3 regions of the Butyrivibrio sp. AE3006 genome follow, and region 2 is predicted to be linked to each of the others. Evidence: predicted binding sites of a transcription regulator. Region 2 holds the regulator's gene; each other region holds the start of a gene.
What was found. The regulator Rex, encoded in region 2, represses fermentation and respiration genes when NADH is low (regulators of the CRP and FNR family bind a similar motif). The targets are predictions, from matches to a motif close to ATTGTTAANTANTTAACAAT.

Region 1 (7,069 bases), 170 kb from region 2:
TGCCTATAAGACCATACTGCATACCAACGGATTCAAGTATGGTGCAGAAGGTGGAGATTGCTTTATCACCGCCTGCGCGTCCGTTTTTGTCGTTCAGCTCCTTCAGGTTATCAAGTTGCATCAGCACACAGCCAAGGTGAAGAAGCTTTTCCGGAGAATCGTATTTTGATGAGATTCTGTCGATACTGAATCTGTTGGGGAGACTGGTGAGCTTATCAAGGAAGGACAGGTCACTTAAGTCTTTTACAAAATCTATATTTTTCTTCATCAAAATAAAATCCATTAGAATCGCAAGGAAGCCGATTATAAGGCATAGCCATGTGATTATGAATGTGATCATAAAGATTATGTCGCCTGTGACAGAAGCCCTGAATTCGGAATTTAAAATCAGGATCAGAAGATATGAGATGCTAAGTATTATTAAAATCGCCATCATTATGATCTTGGCGAGTCGTATTTTTTTTATCATGCTGCGTTTGTAAGGCATTTGCGCTCCCTTCAAAAGCCGATAATAGCATATTTTCTTATTTAAATATTATAAAGGATAGGCAGTTTAATGAAAATGCGAAACCATTAACTATTGCTAAAGATATTTTAAATTATTCGGAAAATCATGCATGTAATAGATGTTTTACAGTATAATGTCAAAAAGAGGTGACATGATGATATTATACGCGGTGATTGTGGCATTACTGATACCGGCAGGTATTTTTGTATACAGGTATGTGGTAATGTGCGGGAAAATAAAGAAAAGATTGAAAGTTCTTGGCACAGCGCAGAAACAGCTTACTTTCCCAAAGAGCCTGCATCTGATACAGCTACAGGACATGCTCTATGAGAAAGAAACTGAGATGGCAGAGGAGTACTTCATAACAAAGCTTTAGGACTTAGAGTTTGATGAACTCCTGCTTTCTTTGACTGAACTTTGCATAGTGAGTAAAGCCGCAGGCTTTAACCATTTCTGTGGCTACATCGAAACAGCCTGCAATATGCTCCGGAACATGGGCATCAGAACCAAAGGTGATGATATCACCGCCAAGCTCACGGTAGCGAATAAGAATATCCTTTGAAGGATTTGGATTTGCAAGTGCATTTTTTGAGTACAGGGACTTGGTGTTTACATCAAGTCCTTTTCCGTTTTCTATAAGGTGCTTTAAGATTGCATCGAGAATATCTGCATAATCTGCGTATCTGTAGTTTTTATCAAAGGATGGCGCGTAGCGGACAATATAATCAAGGTGCCCCAGAACGTCATAATTATTGAACTTTTCAAGGTTTTCCAGGGTGGACTCAAAAAACTCAAGGAATGCCTCTTTTTCAGATCTTCCTTCATAAAAAGAAGGATAGTAGGGATCTTTTCTGTGGCATACATGATTTGACGCAATGACAAAATCAAAGGGATAGGAATTTATATAGTCATTGTTTTTATCTGAAAGGTGCGGCTGCATACCAATCTCTATGCCCCAGTTAAGTTCTATTTTCCCTTCATAGGCAGGCTTTAAGGAAAGAAATTCCTCTCGGTAAGCCTCCGTATTTACCTCAAAACCATCAGGCGGATTGTCAGGCATATCAGGGTAGTCAAAATCGTTGTGCTCTGTAAAGCATATAGCTGAAAGTCCTTTCTGAATGGCGCTTTCAATCATGTCCTTCATGGGAGCATCTGAGTCCCCTGAATTGTGTGTGTGCATATGAAAATCTGCTGGAAGTGAATTTATCATTATAATTCTCCGTGGGTGTGAATCTTTTTTTCCAAAACACATTATACAGCATCAGGCAGTATGATACAGAGAAAAATTGTCGTTTTACAATACTGACAACTTGTAAAATGGTATAATATATGTATCTGTTGTGATTCTCATTGTCGTGATTTTCATAAGGAGACCTGCTATGAATAGAACATTTGATTATGTTGATGGCAACATGGACATTCTGATGTATAACAACACCATCAGGAAGCTGAAGGATGTCAAAAAGGGCGATCTCGTATATTCTGTTCAATACGATGGCGAGATTCATCAATATATTAAGGGTGAGGTCACAAGCATAAATAAGCGAAAAGGCAAAGCTGTCAGGATAACTCTGTCTGATGGCCGAACCATTACAAGCAGCCCCAATCATCAATGGCTCACGAAGCTTGGATGGCTTTTTGCGTATGATGATGGGACACTTGAGCCGGGCAAGGTTTTCCTTAAAGAAGATGTTAAAATGTCCGGAATTAGCAGGGCCATAAATAAAAACTATTCCGAGACTAAGTTTTATATGGAAGGCTATTTCCTCGGGGCACAGGTCTATGGGAAAAAGCTTATAGGCCTTAAGGGCGGAGAGATGGCAGAGTTTGTTTTCTGCGAGTCTGCCGTTACAATGCGTCTTTATAATTATCTGCTATATTGCGGAGCACATGTCACAATAGAGCCCTGCTTTGCCCACAACAAGGATACAAATGAATACTATGTTACTGTCAAGCTGAATATTCCATATAAGCAGATGGTAGTTCTATCCGAGAAATTTGCAAAACACAGAGATAAAGATGAGTTCTTAAGAGGGTTTGTTGCAGGAGTATATGATTCTGACGGAACTGCCAATCCTCTTGTTAAGAATCTTGCCAGTTCCAAAAAGCAGTATCTTGAAGTATTGAAAAAAGGCCTTGATATGAATGGCTTTGAATATGAGTATAACAGCCAGGATATGACGGCTACGCTGTTTGGCGGAGCATCAGAGCTTCTAAGGTTCTACAGTACTTATACGCCTGTTATTACAAGGCAGTTTGAATATGTACCTATCAGTAATCTGAATACAGAGTCATTAAAAATTGTTTCTATTAAAGAAGTTAAATGTGATGAACTCGTTGAGATCACCACAACCGCCAGAAGTTTTATTGCAAACGGGGTTATTTCACACAACTGTACTACTGGTATTTTTAAGGAGGTGCAGTGAATGAGGTATGTAAGCGCCAGGCAACTTAAGCCGGGGATGGTCTTGTCCAATAATCTGTATGATGATAACGACAAGGTTCTTCTTAAGGCTAATACGGAGCTTTCTCAAGCCTATATAAACAGAATTCAGCAGATGGATTTTGACGGTATTTACATTTTTGAAGAAGGCGATATAGAAACAGCCAGGCAGATTGTGTCAAACGAGACCAGAATGAAGGCGATTAATAAGCTAAAGAAACTGGATCTGAATGCATGTCAGTTCCTGGCTAACAGCATTGTTAATGAAATTCAGAATGCTGAATCGCTTATTGTCGAGCAGATGACCTTGAGCAACTATGATAACTACACTTATGTTCACAGCGTAAATGTGGATGTTTTGTCTGTGATCATAGGAATAGGCATGGGGCTTAGAAATGAAGAGCTTGAGTTGCTTTCTCAGGGTGCGATTATGCATGACATAGGCAAATGTGATATTCCCATAGAGATAATCAACAAGCCTTCAAAGCTCACCTGGGATGAATTTGAAATAATGAAAAAACATCCGGAGCACGGACTTAACAGGCTTAGAGAAAAGGTAAAAACAGATGGAGAGGACGTGGCTGCGGTTGTTAAAAATGCCGTGTATTCTCATCATGAAAACTGGGATGGCTCAGGATATCCAAGAAAACTAAGCGGTGAAAAAATCCATAAGTTTGCAAGGATCATACATGTGGCAGATGTTTATGATGCCCTGACATCCAAGCGCGCTTATAAGGATTCCATGAATCCCGCAAATGCTATCGAGTACATAATGGCAAATACCGGAACCATGTTTGATGATGAAGTTACCAGTGTATTTGTAAAATATGTGGCGCCGTATCCCATTGGTTGCAGAGTCCTTCTGTCCAACGGTAAGCAGGGCGTTATATCTGAGAATAATCAGAAGCAGCTGTCCAGGCCCAAGGTTAAGCTTGATAGCGGCACAGTTGTAGATCTTATGAATAAACTTGATATTACAATTTTGCAAATATTGAACACTTGATGATTTATTTGCGTTTTTGCCTAAAGATTACTTGAAAAATCTGATAAAGTCAGATAAAATATATTTGCTGTCAAATTTTTGACAATCACATGTAAAGAATTAGTAACAGCAAATAATTTTAATATCATTTTAGGAGGACTTAAAATGGCAGTAAAGGTAGCAATTAATGGTTTTGGCCGTATCGGTCGTCTTGCATTCAGACAGATGTTTGAGCACGAGGGAACAGAGATCGTAGCAATCAACGATCTTACAGATCCTAAGATGCTTGCACACCTTCTCAAGTATGATTCTTCTCAGGGTAAGTATAAGTACGCTGACAAGGTATCATTCAGCGATCACTCAATCACAGTAAATGGTAAAGAGATCGAGATCTACAAGGAGGCTGATGCTAATAACCTTCCTTGGGGCAAGATTGGTGTAGACGTAGTTCTTGAGTGTACAGGTTTCTACACATCAAAGGATAAGGCTCAGGCACATATCAACGCTGGTGCTAAGAAGGTTGTTATTTCTGCTCCTGCAGGAAATGATCTTCCTACTATCGTATATAACGTTAACCACGAGACACTTACAGCTGATGATAACATCATCTCTGCAGCTTCTTGTACAACAAACTGCCTTGCACCTATGGCAAAGGCTCTTAACGACTATGCACCTATCCAGTCTGGTATCATGGCAACAATCCATGCTTACACAGGTGATCAGATGATCCTTGACGGACCTCAGAGAAAGGGTGACCTTAGAAGAGCTCGTGCAGGCGCTGTTAACATCGTTCCTAACAGCACAGGTGCTGCAAAGGCTATCGGCCTTGTTATTCCTGAACTCAACGGCAAGCTCATCGGCGCTGCTCAGAGAGTACCGGTTCCGACAGGTTCAACAACACTTCTTTTCGCTGTAGTTAAGAGCAGCACAGAAGTTACTAAGGACAGCATCAACGAGGCTATGAAGAAGGCTTCAGATCCTGAGACATTCGGTTACAACGAGGATGAGATCGTATCTTCTGATATCGTTGGAATGACTTATGGTTCACTCTTCGATGCTACACAGACAATGGTTACAAAGATTGGTGACGATCTCTATGAAGTTCAGGTTGTTTCATGGTATGACAACGAGAACTCATACACATCTCAGATGGTTCGTACAATCAAGTACTTCGAGAAGTTCGTTAAGTAATTTTTGTCTGAACTTTTAGAGAGATCTTATGTGAGGTCCGGTCCACTAGGACCGGACCTTGTTTGTTTCATTATTAAAATTCCAGGAGGAAAAAACAAATGGCACTTAATAAGAAATCTGTTGATGATTTCAGCGCAAAGGGCAGAAGAGTACTTGTTCGTTGTGACTTCAACGTACCTCTTAAGAATGGCGAGATCACAGACGAGACACGTATCAACGCTGCACTTCCTACAATCAAGAAACTTATCGCAGATGGCGGCAAGGTTATCCTTTGCTCACATCTTGGTAAGGTTAAGAATGGCCCCAACGAGGGCGAGTCTCTTGCTCCTGTAGCAAAGAGTCTTTCTGCTAAGCTTGGCAAGGACGTTAAGTTCGTTGGCGATTACAACGTAACAGGTGCTGAGGCAACTGCTGCTGTCGAGGCTATGGGTGAGGGTGATGTTGTTCTTCTTCAGAATACACGTTTCCGTGGCAAGGAAGAGACAAAGCCTTCAGATGCAGGCGAAGCTTTCGCAAAAGAGCTTGCAGATCTTTGTGATGATTATGTATGTGACGCTTTTGGTTCTGCTCACAGAGCACACGCTTCTGTAGCTGTTGTTACAAAGTATGTTCGTGAGAAGGGCGGCAACTGTGCAGTTGGTTACCTTATGCAGAAGGAAATCGACTTCCTCGGCAACGCTGTTGAGAACCCTGTACGTCCTTTCGTAGCAATCCTTGGTGGTGCTAAGGTTGCTGATAAGCTCAATGTTATCAATAACCTCCTTGAGAAGTGCGATACACTTATCATCGGTGGTGGTATGGCTTACACATTCCTTAAGGCTAAGGGATATGAAGTAGGTCTTTCTCTTGTTGATAACGAGAAGATCGATTACTGTAAGGAAATGATGGAGAAGGCTGAGAAGAACGGCAAGCAGCTTCTTCTTCCCGTTGATACAGTAGTATCAGGCGGATTCCCGGATCCTATCGACAATCCTGACATAGAGACAGCTATCGTTGAGTCCAATGCAATTCCCGCTGATAAGGAAGGCCTTGATATCGGCGTTAAGACAAGAGAGCTTTTCGCAGATGCTGTAAAGAATGCAAAGACTGTTGTTTGGAACGGACCTATGGGTGTATTCGAGAACCCTGTACTTGCTGAAGGTACAAAGGCTGTTGCTAAGGCTCTTGCTGATACAGATGCTACAACCATCATCGGTGGTGGTGACAGTGCAGCAGCAGTTAACCAGCTCGGCTTCGCAGATAAGATGAGCCACATTTCAACAGGTGGCGGCGCTTCCCTTGAGTTCCTTGAGGGTAAGGAGCTTCCCGGTGTTGTTGCAGCGGACGATAAGTAATCACCTGGCGAGGTATTTTCGAGCCTGGTGTACTACTTAGTTCGATTGAGCGTGAGCGAGAGTCGAACTTCCTTGTGAATAATAAATTTGTATTTGAAGTCTAAATGAGTCTTGAAAGTATTTATATCATTGAAGTGGCTTTTGAAGACGCGGGTACTTAATCTGTGTATTTTACAGATTTAGTACCCTTGCGTCTGAAACAGAGCGGAAGCGTCCGCTGAAATGATATAATTACTTGAAAGACGTTGTTGAGAGAGGAAAACAAAATGGCACGTAGAAGAATAATTGCCGGTAACTGGAAGATGAACAAGACTCCCAGTGAGGCTGTAGCTCTTTGTGCAGAGCTTAAAGATCTTGTTAAAAATGATGACGTTGACGTAGTTTACTGCGTTCCGGCTATCGATATCGTACCCGTTGTTGAGGCTGTTAAGGGTACAAACGTACATGTAGGAGCAGAGAACTTCTACATCGTTGACAGCGGTGCTTTCACAGGCGAGATTTCAGCTCCCATGCTGAAGGATGCAGGTGTTGAGTATGTTATCATCGGTCACTCAGAGAGAAGAGATATCTTTGGTGAGAATGATATTCTTATCAACCAGAAGGTTAAGAAG
Region 2 (7,069 bases):
AGATGAAAAGAGATGTTATTAATCTCGAAAAGGAGATTCGCAGTGCTGAGGCACAGATGGATGTGCTTCGAGGCGAAGAGCTGGACAGACTGATGGACCGTTATGCCCAGATGAATCACGAGTTTCAGCTTAAAAACGGCTATGCCTGGGAGAGTGAAGTAATAGGCGTTGCCAAGGGACTTGGTTTTTCAGAAGAGGAATTCGATAAGAGAATTTCCACTCTTTCAGGTGGTCAGAAGACCAGAGTGGCTCTCGGTAAGCTCCTTCTTCAGAGTCCTGACCTGATAATCCTTGATGAGCCTACCAACCACCTTGATATGAATTCCATCAAGTGGCTTGAAGGTTATCTTATGAATTACAAGGGTGCTGTACTTATCGTATCCCACGATAGATATTTCCTTGACCGTATAGCACAGAAGATAATTGAGATTGATCAAACAAGTGCTGAGGTATATCAGGGTAATTACACAGCCTATGCACATAAGCGTGAGAAGATCAGGGCAGCTAAGCTTAAGGCATACCTCAATCAGCAGGCTGAGATTAAGCATCAGGAAGAGGTCATTGACAAGCTAAGACAGTTCAACAGGGAAAAGAGCATTAAAAGGGCTGAGAGCAGAGAGAAGATGCTTGATAAGATTGAGCGTCTTGAAAAGCCCACAGAAGTTCGTGATGACATGAGAATCACTCTTACTCCTTCCTGCGTAAGCGGTAATGATGTAATGAATGTTGACTCTATTGCCAAATCCTTTGGTAATGAGAAGCTGTTTGAGAATATAAGCTTTGAAATTAAGCGCGGTGAGAAGGTGGCAATTATCGGTGACAACGGAACCGGTAAGACCACAATGCTTAAGATAATTAATGGCATGGAATCCCTTGATGCCGGTGAAATAACACTGGGTGTAAAGGTTCATGTAGGATATTACGATCAGGAGCATCAGGTACTTCACAATGAGAAGACTCTTTTTGAAGAGCTCTCGGATGCTTATCCATCCATGAACAATACAGAGATCAGAAATACTCTTGCTGCATTTTTGTTTACAGGTGATGATGTATTTAAGAGAATCGGAGACCTCTCAGGCGGTGAGAAGGGCAGAGTATCTCTTGCAAAGCTTATGCTTTCAGATGCCAACTTCCTTATCCTCGATGAGCCTACAAACCACCTTGATATCACCAGTAAGGAGATATTGGAGGATGCCATTAGCGGCTACGAGGGCACTGTTTTATATGTAAGCCACGACAGATATTTCATCAATAAGACTGCTACCAGAATCCTTGATCTTACCCATGGAAGAATGATCGGTTACATTGGTAACTATGATTACTACCTTGAGCACTGTGAGGAGCAGACCGCAAGAATCTTAAATGAAAGCGGCAGTGCATCTTCCTTTGGAAGAGGGATAGAGATGGCATCAGAGGATGCAGCAAAGGGCAATTCCTTTGGTAAGCTTGCAGGCTCATCCCAGCCTGTGCAAAAAGAGAGCGCAGGAGCAGCCGACTGGAAAGCTCAAAAGGAAGAACAGGCTAAAAAGCGTAAGATTGAAGCGGCCCTTAAGAAGTGTGAAGAGGAAATTGCTAAGCTTGAGGAGAGGAATGAGAAGATCAACGAAGAACTATCTGATCCTGAGGTAGCAACAGATCTTTTGAAGGTGAGAACGCTATCTGATGAGCTTGGCGCCAACGAGGAGAAACTAAGCGCTCTTTATGACGAATGGGCCGAGCTTAGTGAATAAAATAGGATTTCGATTGAGAAATCCTTGCGCATAAGCAGTATTTAGAATCAATAAGTTAGTAAAAGTAAAAGAGCATTCGCAGGATTAAGTCTTACGAATGCTCTTATTTTCTGCTTTATAATGTTCGAATTTCAGGCAAATGCATCAAATGAACTACCGACCTGGCTATAGGAATAACCACCCATATCTCTGCCGTAGCCAACTGTCATGCCGTTATATTTTGATGCGATATTGTTGAACTGCTGGCTTACTCTCTGGGTCTCTTCCTGACCATCTGTGCTGGCAACTTCGCCAACTTTTACTTCCTGTGCGTTTGGATATACCACAGGAGCAACTGTAGATATGTTCCCAACAGCCTTATGCTCATCATAAACATCGGAAACCGGTGCCTGATTGGAGAGAGCATAATTCATTGGCTGTGTTTGATACATACTATATCCACTTATTCCGCCAATTGACATTCCCATATATTTCTACCTCTATAGTCTGTAAGAACACCCATTTACAGACAATAGAATTATAAAATATATTCCTTAAAATATTATAAACTTGCTCTTAAAGAAAACCGAAATATGCCTGTTTTTGAAAGAAAAATTCAGTATTTTTGAAACTTTTTGAATGTAGAGTTCGCAGATTGACTAATTTTTAACAGATAGTATAATCTATATAGAACTAAATACCTATAATGACAACGGAGGAAGTATGGCGGAGAAAGAAATCTCGCAGGCAGTTATCGGCAGACTGCCGCGCTACTTCAGATATCTGGGAGAACTTAAGGAGCAGGGAATCGAGAGAATTTCTTCTCAGGATCTCAGTGATCTGATGAAAGTAACAGCCTCACAAATAAGGCAGGACTTTAATAATTTCGGAGGTTTTGGGCAACAGGGATATGGGTATAATGTCGAATATCTTTATGATGAGATCGGTAAGATCTTAGGTCTCGGAAGAGAACATACTCTTATCATTATCGGCGCAGGCCACTTAGGACAGGCGCTTTCAGGTTACAATAATTTCTTCAACAGAGGATTTATTTTCAAAGGTGCATTTGACCTTAATCCCGAACTTCACGGAAAGAAAATAAGAAATATCGAAATTCGTCCTATCGAAGAGATGGAGCAGTTTGTAAGAGATAATAAGATTGAGATTGCTGTGCTTGCAATTCCCAAGGACCAGGCTGTCAAAATGGCAGAGAGACTGGTTAATTGTGGTATCAAAGCGATCTGGAATTTTGCTCACGTGGACCTGGATGTTCCTGAGAATGTTCAGGTTGAAAACGTTCATTTATCTGATTCCCTTATGAAGCTTTCTTATGGAATCGACAGATATGAGAAGAGTCAGGTAAAGACCAGGAAGTAACCGTTTTCTTATGACGGGGGAATGCCTATGGCAAAAGATACAAATAATTACTCGGAGGCCCTTATCGGCAAGGACATTCCTATTTTGTCCAAGGATGAGAGGTGGCAAAAGCTTTTCATACTGAGTCCCAAGACAGATAAGATAAAGAAACTTGAGGCTGAGCTTAATAAGCTTGTGGATAAGCAGGAAAAGACCAGGGAAAAGATTAAGGATATAAAGCGTCTTAAAAAGAGGCTTCTTGGCGAGATAGTTACTCTGAGGGATGATGCCGATAAGAATCCGAAGCAGAGGAAAAAGATCGAAGCCCAGATTGATGACCACACAAGGCTCATCAAGGAAAGCAACGAGAAAATCGAAGAATGCGAAGACGAAATGCTTGGGCTTCCAAGAGAGATTTACAAGACAGATGTTGACCTAATGGTTGAGACCATGAACGTTTTTTATGGCAGAATGGATGCCAATACGGTTGAGATTCAGGCCATAGATGAGTGGGTATCCAAGGTCAGGGTGCAGCTTAAGAAAAATATCGTTCGCATGCAGGAAAAGGAAATCGAGAATTTCAATGTTTATTCCTACATGCATGATATTTTCGGACCGGAAGTAATAGACCTGTTTGATCTTAGATATGACCCTGAGAGACGTCATCCCGTGATTCCTAAGGATGGGATGAGAGTTGAGAATGGAATAGTCATTGAAGATGAAAAGTTTACAGATACTTGATAAAAAATCAAAATTTGCAGTTAATGCCGCGGAAATGCGAAGATGTGATAACACCACAATTGAGCATTTCGGCGTTCCTCAGGATGTCCTTATGGAACGTGCGGCGCTTTCTTTATGTGAAGCTGCCATAGAAAAATGCCCTAAGGGCGGAAGCGTAGTTGTGTTTGCAGGTACAGGGAATAACGGCGGCGACGGAGTTGCTGCGGCAAGACTTTTGTATCAGGCAGGAATAGATGTGGCGCTTCTTTATGTGAATCACAAAAAGGGCAGAAAGAGCGACGCCCTTAAAAGACAGGTCAGTATCGCAGGGAAATATGGAGTACCAGCCTACTATTTGGAAAAAGCAGATAACCCCAAGTGGCTTGTAAAAAAGAGTGACGTCGTTATCGATGCAATGCTTGGAACAGGCTGCAGCAGGTCTCTTGGCGACGAATATGAGAAGGCTGTTATGCTGATAGATGAAGTATGCGCTGAGTCTGAAAAGAGACCCTACGTGATCGCAGCTGATATCCCTACGGGTATTAACTCGGATAACGGTCAGATTTGCGGTTGCTGCGTAACAGCGGACATGACAGTTACCTTTGAATATGTAAAGCTTGGTCAGCTTCTTTTCCCCGGCAGTGAATATGTGGGAGAGCTTAGGCTTTTCGAAGTTGGAATAACTGAGGATGGATTTTTATCTGATTATCCTGCGTACAAATACATAGACAGAAATGCCTCTGTTAACGAGCTGATTCCAAAGAGGTCACCTTCGGGAAATAAAGGGACTTTCGGAAAGGTGCTTATTGTGGCAGGTAGCAGGCGTGTCAGCGGTGCATGCATTATGGCTGCTGAAAGTGCCCTAAAAAGCGGCGCCGGAATGGTTCGAATTTTTACTGAAAAAGCTAATCTTAGCGCTGTGCAGACGCTTCTCCCTGAAGCTATGTCAGATGTTTACGACGAAGATGATACCGATGTTTTGAAAAAGATAAGAGATGCGCTGCCCGGGGCTATTGACTGGGCTGATGCTGTGGTATGCGGCCCCGGTATCGGAACGGGTGAGATAGGAAAAGAGCTGCTGAGGACAGTGCTTAAGGGCCTTGATAAAAAGCTGGTTCTTGATGCGGATGCTATAAGTATTCTTGCAAATGATAAGGAGCTTAGGGATAAGTTCAGGCTTTATCGTGGGGATAAGGTGCTTACACCGCATCTGGCCGAGTTTTCAAGACTGGCGGGCGAGAACCTTAAAAAGTGCAGGGAGAATATTCTGACATTGCCCTGCATACTTGCAAAAGATTTTGATGCGAGTATCATATGTAAAGACGCCAGAAGTGTGATCACTGACGGCAATAGAAATTATATTAATATCAGCGGAAATGATGGTATGGCCACTGCAGGCAGCGGTGATGTGCTGGCAGGGCTTCTTGGTGCACTGTGCTGCCGCGAATATGAAGATATTTTCAGTGCTTCCGTAATCGGATGTTTCCTTCACGGAAAAGCAGGAGATATAGCTGCTGACAGACATGGAAAATGTGCCATGACTGCAAGAGATATTTCAGAAGCGCTTCAGGATATTTTTGCTGATAAGACAGAGGTTTTGAAGTAACAATGTTGGAAGAATACTCAAGAGTTTACGCTAAGATCAATCTGGATGCTATCCATTCAAATGTAGAAAATATGTACAATGCAATGCCGCGGGGAACAAACATCCTCGCGGTTGTTAAAACTGACGGGTACGGACTTGGGGCTGTGCCGATTTCCAGAATGCTCATGAAGGAGCCCTATGTATGGGGCTTTGCCACAGCAACAGCTGAGGAGGCATTTGAGCTTAGAGAGGCAGGAGTAAGCAAGCCTATTCTTGTGCTTGGATACACTTTTCCCTATGCCTACGACAGAATGCTCAAGGAAAATATCAGACCTGCAGTATTTAGATATGATATGTTAAAGCAGCTCTCTGAGCGCGTTAAAAAGCGCAGAGGCCAGGGCGGAAGCGAAGTTTTTCATGTACATGTGGCTGTTGACTGCGGAATGAGCAGAATAGGTGTAAGACCTGATGATCAGGGACTTTCTCTTTTTAAGACTGCTCTGGCAACAGATGGAATCGAAGTTGAGGGTATTTTTACACACTTTGCAAGGGCAGATGAGGCTGACCTTACCAACGCCCATGAGAGTCTTAAGAAGTTTCAGGATTTCGTAAACAGGGTAGAAAAAGAGACCGAGTATCACATTCCGATAAAGCACTGCTCCAACAGTGCCAGCATAATTGAGATGCCCGAAGCACACATGGATATGGTGCGCTGCGGTGTTACCATGTACGGCATGTGGCCATCAGATGAAGTAAGCAGGGATAAGATAAAGATAAGACCTGCGTTATCTTTGTATTCGCATATTTCATTTATAAAGGATATTCCTGAGGGCACACCTGTAAGCTATGGCGGTACTTTTATAGCAGATAAGAGAATGCGTATTGCAACTATTCCTGTTGGTTACGGCGATGGTTATCCAAGAAGCCTCTCAGGTGGCAAGGGATATGTGCTGATTCATGGTGAGAAGGCCAGAATCCTTGGCCGCGTCTGCATGGATCAGTTTATGGTGGATGTATCCCATATTCCCAATGCAAAAGAGGGAGATGAAGTTATCCTTATCGGCGAGAGCGAGAAGGAATTTGGAGAAAAAGAGTCAGAGAAGATTACTATCGAGGAGCTGGGCGAGATCAGCGGAAGATTCAACTACGAATTTGCCTGTGATCTTAATCACAGAGTTCCGAGACTGTATGAGAGAGGTGGAAAGATATTGGGGATGGCGGAGCTGTAATAACTCCGCTAAAATATAAGCATGATTTCGGTATTTTTTGAGTTTGTTACCAGGATCCTAATTTGGATCTTTAAGAATATATTTGAGATGATCTCATTTTTTATGCGCCAGATATTCCGTCTGCTGCGCATGTTTTTTGTTGCGCTTCCTGTTACAGCGCTTGTCTATTCGGTTTTCCTGATATTGTTAATAGTGTCATTGTTTGCAGGTGACGGCTTTTTGGCAGCATTTCCTGTTCGGATAAGTTCAGGTGTTGCAAGGGCTGCGCTTGTAAAAGTCGCTTCCGATTATCTGGGATTGATGTCAAAGTACGGCGGGACGATGATGTTTTTCGTACTGTTATTTCTTGCATTAATTCTTATTATCCCCATAGGCTTCATATTGATTGCGGCAAGTGCTTTTTCGTTCTGCGGAAGATTTCTTGTTTTTGCGCTTCTTGCAGATGTGGCTATTTATTTATTTGGTTCTGT
Region 3 (7,069 bases), on a different contig from region 2:
CCGATCGTAGCTTATCTGTTCGGTGTTGGAGTAACTGCTCTTGTACAGTCATCATCTGCGTCAACCGTTATGGTTGTCGGTCTTGTTAATTCAGGAATCATGACCCTAAAGGAAGCGGTAAATATTATCCTTGGTGCTAACCTTGGTACCACTTTTACTGCGTGGCTGCTTTCATTAAATGCTATAAGCAGTGACAATTTCCTGATCAATTTGTTAAAGCCCACATCATTTACGCCGTTTCTGGCGCTTATCGGTATTGTCCTTTATATGTTCTCCAAGAATGATAAAAAGAACAACATCGGTCTTATACTTATTGGTTTTTCAGTATTGATGTTTGGAATGAGCATGATGTCTGAGGCGGTATACCCTCTCCGCAGCAGTGAAGCCTTCCAGACAATCATTATGACCTTCAGTAACCCGCTTATCGGTTTCTTTGTAGGCGTGCTCTTTACGATGGTAATTCAGAGTTCTGCCGGAACCATCGGTGTAATGCAGGCTTTGGCTGCGTCGGTAAGTATCACCTACAGCGTGGCACTTCCCGTAGTAGTAGGTGCCGAGGTTGGAACCTGTATCACAGCTATTCTTTCATCACTTGGTGCAAATAAAAACGGTAAGAGAACAGCTCTTATGCATTTGTATTTCAACGTGATAAAAGCTGTTTCATTTATGATCTTATTCTACACAATACATTCATTTGTGAATTTTGCATTCATGAGTAGTCAGGCTGGAATGGTGGGTATAGCTTCTATCCACACACTTATTAACCTTGTGGCTACGCCTCTTATGCTTCCTTTCTCCGGACTCCTTGTTAAGATGGCATACAGGACTATTCCGATTGATGAGAAAGAGCGAGAAGAACAGCAGGATATGCAGAATATCACCAAGCTGGACGAGCGTTTCCTTACAAACCCGCCCTTTGCTCTTGAACAGTCAAGACAGGTTGCTATGGATATGGCGAACTTCTCAAGGGAAGGACTTGAAAAAGCTACATCCCTCATTGATGAGTACAATCCCGAGGTTGCTGATGAAGTCAGACGTATCGAGGAAAAGGTTGACAGATATGAGGATCAGCTGGGTACCTACCTTATGCAGATCAACAACCACCATCTTGCAGAGAAGGATTCAAGAACCCTTTCAATCATCCTTCACTGCATCACGGATTTTGAGCGTATAAGTGATCATGCTTTGAACATTGCACAGACAGCCCGCGTGATGAATGAGAAAAATGAGAAATTCTCAAGCAAGGCAAAGGAAGAGCTGAAGACCTTCTCGAATGCAGTAAGAGAGATAGTTGATCTCTCATTCCAGTCCTTTGCAAATCAGGATCTTAAACTTGCACAGTCTGTAGAACCTCTTGAAGAAGTCATTGACGGAATCAACATGGAGGTTAAGAGACGCCATGTCAGAAGACTTCGTAAGGGCAAGTGTACAATAGACATGGGCTTTATTCTGTCAGACCTTGGTACCGATTTTGAGCGTATCGCCGATCACTGCAGTAACATCGCAGTATGCATCCTTGAAGTGAGTGAGGGAATGTTTGATACTCACGAGTATCTTGAGCATCTTAAGGCGGAGAAAAACAAGGAATTCGAGATTGCAGTTGATCTTTATGAGAGAAAGTACAGACTTCCCGCAGTTAAGAAGGGCTTTGATGATGAGGATGATATCAATCCTTCCTTCATTGAAGATCATGAGACCATCGTTAACATCATGAGAGCTGAAGATCAGGATATAATTGACGAAGCTGTTTCTTCTGCCGAGAAGAAGAAAGAGAAGTTTGTAGATAAGGCAAAGGATGCAGTAAAAGAAAAAGTTAAAGACAAGTCAAAAGTAAAAATCAAAGATAAGAGTAAGAAGAAAAAAGATAAGTAATACTTAGTGTTTTAAATGAAAGGAATTTTATGAGTACCAGAGTTATTGAGTTAAAAAGAAGCGTATTTGAGAGTAACGATGAGAGAGCAGAGCTCCTTAGAGGCGAGCTTAAGGATAAAGGAATTTTCCTCCTGAATCTCATGTCATCTCCCGGATCAGGAAAAACAACAACACTTAAGGCTACTATCGCTGCCCTTAAGGACAAGTACAAGATTGGCGTTATGGAAGCAGATATCGATTCAGATGTAGATGCACAGAAGATCGCTGAGACAGGTGTTAAGGCTATTCAGCTCCACACAGGCGGTATGTGTCACCTTGATGCTGACATGACAAGACAGGGTCTTGACGCACTTGTAGAAGGTGATGTTGATCTTGCTATCCTTGAGAACGTAGGAAACCTTGTTTGCCCTGCTGAGTTTGATACAGGTGCTTCCAAGAATGCAATGATCCTCTCAGTTCCCGAAGGACATGACAAGCCCCTTAAGTATCCTCTTATGTTCAGCATCTGCGATGTTGTACTTATCAATAAGATTGATGTTGCTCCTTATTTTGATTTTGATCTTGAGAAGTGCAAGGAGTACATCCACATGAGAAATCCCAAGGCTGAGATCATTCCTATCTGTGCTAAGACAGGTGAGGGCGTTGACAAGTTTGCCGAGTGGCTCAGCAATCAGGTTGAAGATTGGAAGAAATAATGCTTCAGGGAAAAATTCATTCAATAGAGACCTTCGGTTCCGTAGACGGACCGGGGGTCCGTTTTATCATATTTTTAAAAGGCTGTAATCTGAGATGTAAGTATTGCCATAATGCCGACACCTGGAATCCTGAGTCAAATGACCTTAGGACTGCTGATGAACTTCTTGATAAGGCAGAGAGGTACAAGAGCTACTGGGGAGATGAGGGCGGCATAACCGTAAGCGGCGGAGAGCCACTGCTTCAGATGGATTTCCTTAGGGAGCTTTTTTCCAAGGCAAAAGAGCGAGGAATAAATACCTGCATCGATACGGCAGCAGAGCCCTTTACAAGGGAGGAGCCTTTCTTTTCAGAGTTTAAGGCTCTTATGGAAGATACAGACCTTTTGCTGGTGGATATTAAGCATATCGATAATGATGAGCATATTAAGCTCACAGGTAAGCCAAATGAGAATATCAAGGATTGCCTCAGATATTTGTCAGATATAGGTAAGCCTGTATGGATCAGACATGTGCTCGTTCCGGGAATTACGGATAATGATGAATATCTAAAGAAAACCAGAGAATTCATCGATACTCTCAGCAATGTAAAAAGGATAGATGTTCTTCCATATCATTCCCTTGGGCAGTTCAAGTGGGAAGAGCTTGGAATTCCCTATCAGCTGGTGGGAGTAGATGCGCCTTCTGCAGAGAGAATTGAAAACGCAAAGAGAATCCTCGGCGCAAATTAAAGAATAATAAAACAAACTATAAAAACTAACAAGAAAAATATAAATAATGTTAAAAAATTGCCAAAGTTGACAAAAGTTATCAGCTTTGGCTTTTTTTCGCGGTTTAAGGTTGAAATGTTACTCAGTATATGTAAAAATACCATTCGGGTGTCAAATTTTAGGATATACATATTGTGGTTTCTGTATTACAATATACTATATATAGTGGTTTAATAAATTTGACATACATAATCTACTTAATGTTGCACAGGCAACTGCACATAGATTCTGAGGGTGGTATCGTTTTTTCGCTAGAGAGGAGAAGATATTATGAGAGAACAGTGGAGAGGATTTAAAGGAAATAAGTGGACCGACGAAGTTAACTTAAGAGACTTTATCCAGAACAATTATACTATGTACGAGGGAGACGAGAGTTTCCTTGCAGACGCAACAGATGCCACAGACAAGCTTTGGGGCAGATTACAGGAGCTTCAGAAGGAAGAGCGTGCTAACGGCGGCGTACTTGAGTGTGAGACAGAGGTTGTATCAGGTCTTACTGCTTATGGCCCCGGATACATAGATGAATCAATGAAGGACCTTGAGACAGTTGTTGGTCTTCAGACAGACAAGCCTCTTAAGAGAGCATTCATGCCTTACGGCGGAATCAAGATGGCTGAGCAGGCTGCTGAGACATACGGTTTTAAGGTAAATGAGAAGTATCACAAGATTTTTACAGAGTATCATAAGACACACAACCAGGCTGTTTTTGATGCTTATACACCTGAGATGATGGCAGCTCGTCACAGCCACATCGTTACAGGACTTCCGGATACATACGGACGCGGACGTATCGTTGGCGACTACAGAAGAGTAGCCCTTTACGGTATTGATTTCCTTATAGAGCAGAAGAAGGAAGACTTCTCACTTTGCGGTTGCGGTGTTATGACTGATGAAGTTATCCGTCAGCGTGAAGAGATTGCAGAGCAGATCCGTGCTCTTCGCGGAATGAAGGAGATGGCTTCTGTTTACGGATTTGATATTTCTCAGCCTGCAACAAATGCAAGAGAGGCTGTTCAGTGGTTATACTTCGGATATCTTGCAGCTATCAAGACACAGAACGGTGCTGCAATGTCTGTTGGACGTGTTTCCACATTCCTTGATATTTATATTGAGAGAGACCTTAAGGAGGGTACACTTACAGAGTCTGAGGCACAGGAGCTTATCGATCACCTCGTTATGAAGTGCCGTATGGTTAAGTTTGCACGTATCCCCAGCTACAACCAGCTCTTCTCAGGAGATCCCGTATGGGCAACACTTGAGGTCGGCGGACTTGGAATGGACGGTCGTCACATGGTTACCAAGAACGACTACAGATTCCTTCATACTCTTGAGAACATGGGACCTTCACCTGAGCCTAACCTTACAGTACTGTATTCTTCAAGACTTCCTAAGAACTTCAAGAAGTATGCAGCTAAGATCTCTGTTACAACATCTTCTATCCAGTATGAGAATGATGATGTTATGAGACCTGTATGGGGCGATGATTACAGCATTTGCTGCTGCGTATCAGCTACACAGACAGGTAAGGAGATGCAGTTCTTCGGAGCAAGAGCAAACCTTGCTAAGTGTCTTCTTTACGCTATCAACGGCGGTAAGGATGAGAAGTTCCTTGATAAGCAGGGCAACCACATGCAGGTAGGTCCTGAGTATGCGCCCATTACTTCAGAGTATCTTGACTATGACGAAGTAATGGCAAAATATGACAAGATGATGGATTGGCTTGCAAGCCTTTATGTAAATATCCTTAACCTCATCCAGTACATGCACGATAAGTACTACTATGAGGCAGCTGAGATGGCTCTTATCGATACAGATGTACGTCGTACATTCGCTACAGGTATCGCAGGCTTCTCACATGTTGTAGATTCACTTTGCGCTATCAAGTATGCAAAGGTTAAGACTGTTCGTGATGAGTCAGGTCTTGTTGTTGATTACAAAATCGAGGGAGACTTCCCTAAGTATGGTAACGATGATGAGAGAGCAGATGAGATCGCAGTATGGCTCCTTAAGACCTTCCTTAAGAAGGTTAAGAAGAACCACACCTACAGAGATTCTGAGCCCACAACATCAATCCTTACTATTACTTCAAACGTAGTTTATGGTAAGGCTACAGGAGCTCTTCCGGATGGAAGACCTGCATTTGCTCCTTTTGCACCCGGTGCTAACCCGGCTTACGGCGCTGAGCAGAATGGACTTCTTGCTTCACTTAACTCAGTTGCTAAGCTTCCTTACGAGTATGCTCTTGATGGTATATCCAATACACAGACCATCAATCCCGGAGCACTTGGACATGATGATGAAGAGAGAGCAGACAGACTTGTAAACGTAATGGATGGCTACTTTGATCAGGGCGCTCACCACCTTAACGTTAACGTATTTGGTGTTGAGAAGCTTAAGGACGCTATGGAGCATCCTGAAAAGCCTGAGTACGCTAACTTTACAATCCGTGTATCAGGTTACGCTGTTAAGTTCATCGATCTTACAAGAGAGCAGCAGCTTGATGTTATTAACAGAACTTGCCATGAGACAATGTAATTAACACATTACAGAAGTGTAGAAAAAGGAAACGGAAGCGCGAGCGCTTCCGTTTTTTATTAAAGCCTTCTCCCTTTAGGGAGAAGGTGGCACGAAGTGCCGGATGAGGGTGTCGCCGAAGGCGACCGATAAGTGTTACTAAAACGAAAAAGGATTTTTATGATAGATAAGAAAGAACTAACACAGTATTCTCAAAAACTAAGGAAAGAGATGACTAAAGAGGAACGGCACCTTTGGTATGATTTCTTAAAAGGCTTGGATATATCGATTAGAAGACAGAAAGTAGTTGGGAATTATATCCTGGACTTTTATTGTCCAAAGAAAAAAGTAGCTATTGAATTAGATGGATCACAGCACTTTGAAAAAGAAGGCAGGGATAAAGACATCATAAGGGATAATTTCTTAAAAGAACGAGGAATTACTGTGCTAAGATACTCAAATTATGATATTAACATGAATTTTGAGGCTGTTTGTGAAGATATAGCCAGGAAGTTGGGGGGTTGAGTAGAGTGGAGCTTTATTAGAGAACCCTCATCCGTCGCCTACGGCGACACCTTCCCCCTAAAAGGGGGAAGGCTTTGTCCAGGTGATCAGTTTTAACTAGCTATTCTCTGGAAGGGGGAAGGCTTTGTCCAGGTGATCAGTTTTAACTAGCTATCCTTTGGAAGGGGAAGGTTTACTGAGGTGATCATTTCGTATCTTCGGTGCATTGTAAGGGAAAGACTAAAAAACGGAAGCGCGAGCGCTTCCGTTTTTTATACTGCTAAATGCAGCAGCTGAGTTGCAATTGTAAAGTATGCAAGAAGTGAAACTGCATCGACGATTGTGGTAATCATGGGTGATGCCATAACTGCGGGGTCAAAGCCAAGCTTGTCGGCACACATAGGAAGCAGACAGCCGATACTCTTTGCAATTATAACTACAAGGAAAAGAGTAAGGCATACAACAGCTGCAACCGGAAGTGCTAACTTGTCGATTATTAGGAGCTTTACAAAATTGGCAAGTGAAAGTGTGAGACCGCAGAGAACGGCAACTCTTACTTCCTTCCACCAGACCTTGAATATCTCTGAAAACTCGATCTCTCCAAGGGACAGGCTTCGGATAATTGAAACGCTGGCCTGGGATCCTGCATTACCGCCGGTGTCCATCAGCATGGGAATGTAAGCTGTAAGAACCACATAAGCTGACAGGGCATCAGAG

Region 1: a site for Rex is predicted at 4,021-4,040, ahead of gap (type I glyceraldehyde-3-phosphate dehydrogenase). Genes of this name have one in related genera too.
Region 3: a site for Rex is predicted at 3,341-3,360, ahead of pflB (formate C-acetyltransferase). Genes of this name have one in related genera too.

What each region holds. Positions count from the first base shown of each region.
Region 1 covers NZ_AUJJ01000002.1:114,343-121,411, forward strand. Annotated here, with positions in the region: gene G603_RS0102280 (GGDEF domain-containing protein) at 1-487, opposite strand, end outside; gene G603_RS0102285 (hypothetical protein) at 660-884, shown strand; gene G603_RS0102290 (histidinol-phosphatase HisJ family protein) at 888-1,718, opposite strand; gene G603_RS0102295 (hypothetical protein) at 1,888-2,934, shown strand; gene G603_RS18945 (HD-GYP domain-containing protein) at 2,935-3,954, shown strand; gene gap (type I glyceraldehyde-3-phosphate dehydrogenase) at 4,099-5,124, shown strand; gene G603_RS0102310 (phosphoglycerate kinase) at 5,223-6,458, shown strand; gene tpiA (triose-phosphate isomerase) at 6,725-7,069, shown strand, end outside.
Region 2 covers NZ_AUJJ01000002.1:286,601-293,669, forward strand. Annotated here, with positions in the region: gene G603_RS0102970 (ABC-F family ATP-binding cassette domain-containing protein) at 1-1,730, shown strand, start outside; gene G603_RS0102975 (hypothetical protein) at 1,862-2,197, opposite strand; gene G603_RS0102980 (redox-sensing transcriptional repressor Rex) at 2,433-3,086, shown strand; gene G603_RS19005 (hypothetical protein) at 3,114-3,806, shown strand; gene G603_RS0102990 (bifunctional ADP-dependent NAD(P)H-hydrate dehydratase/NAD(P)H-hydrate epimerase) at 3,784-5,391, shown strand; gene alr (alanine racemase) at 5,394-6,599, shown strand; gene G603_RS0103000 (hypothetical protein) at 6,687-7,069, shown strand, end outside.
Region 3 covers NZ_AUJJ01000010.1:98,511-105,579, forward strand. Annotated here, with positions in the region: gene G603_RS19545 (Na/Pi cotransporter family protein) at 1-1,872, shown strand, start outside; gene hypB (hydrogenase nickel incorporation protein HypB) at 1,902-2,567, shown strand; gene pflA (pyruvate formate-lyase-activating protein) at 2,567-3,295, shown strand; gene pflB (formate C-acetyltransferase) at 3,605-5,869, shown strand; gene G603_RS0106750 (endonuclease domain-containing protein) at 6,029-6,373, shown strand; gene mgtE (magnesium transporter) at 6,625-7,069, opposite strand, start outside.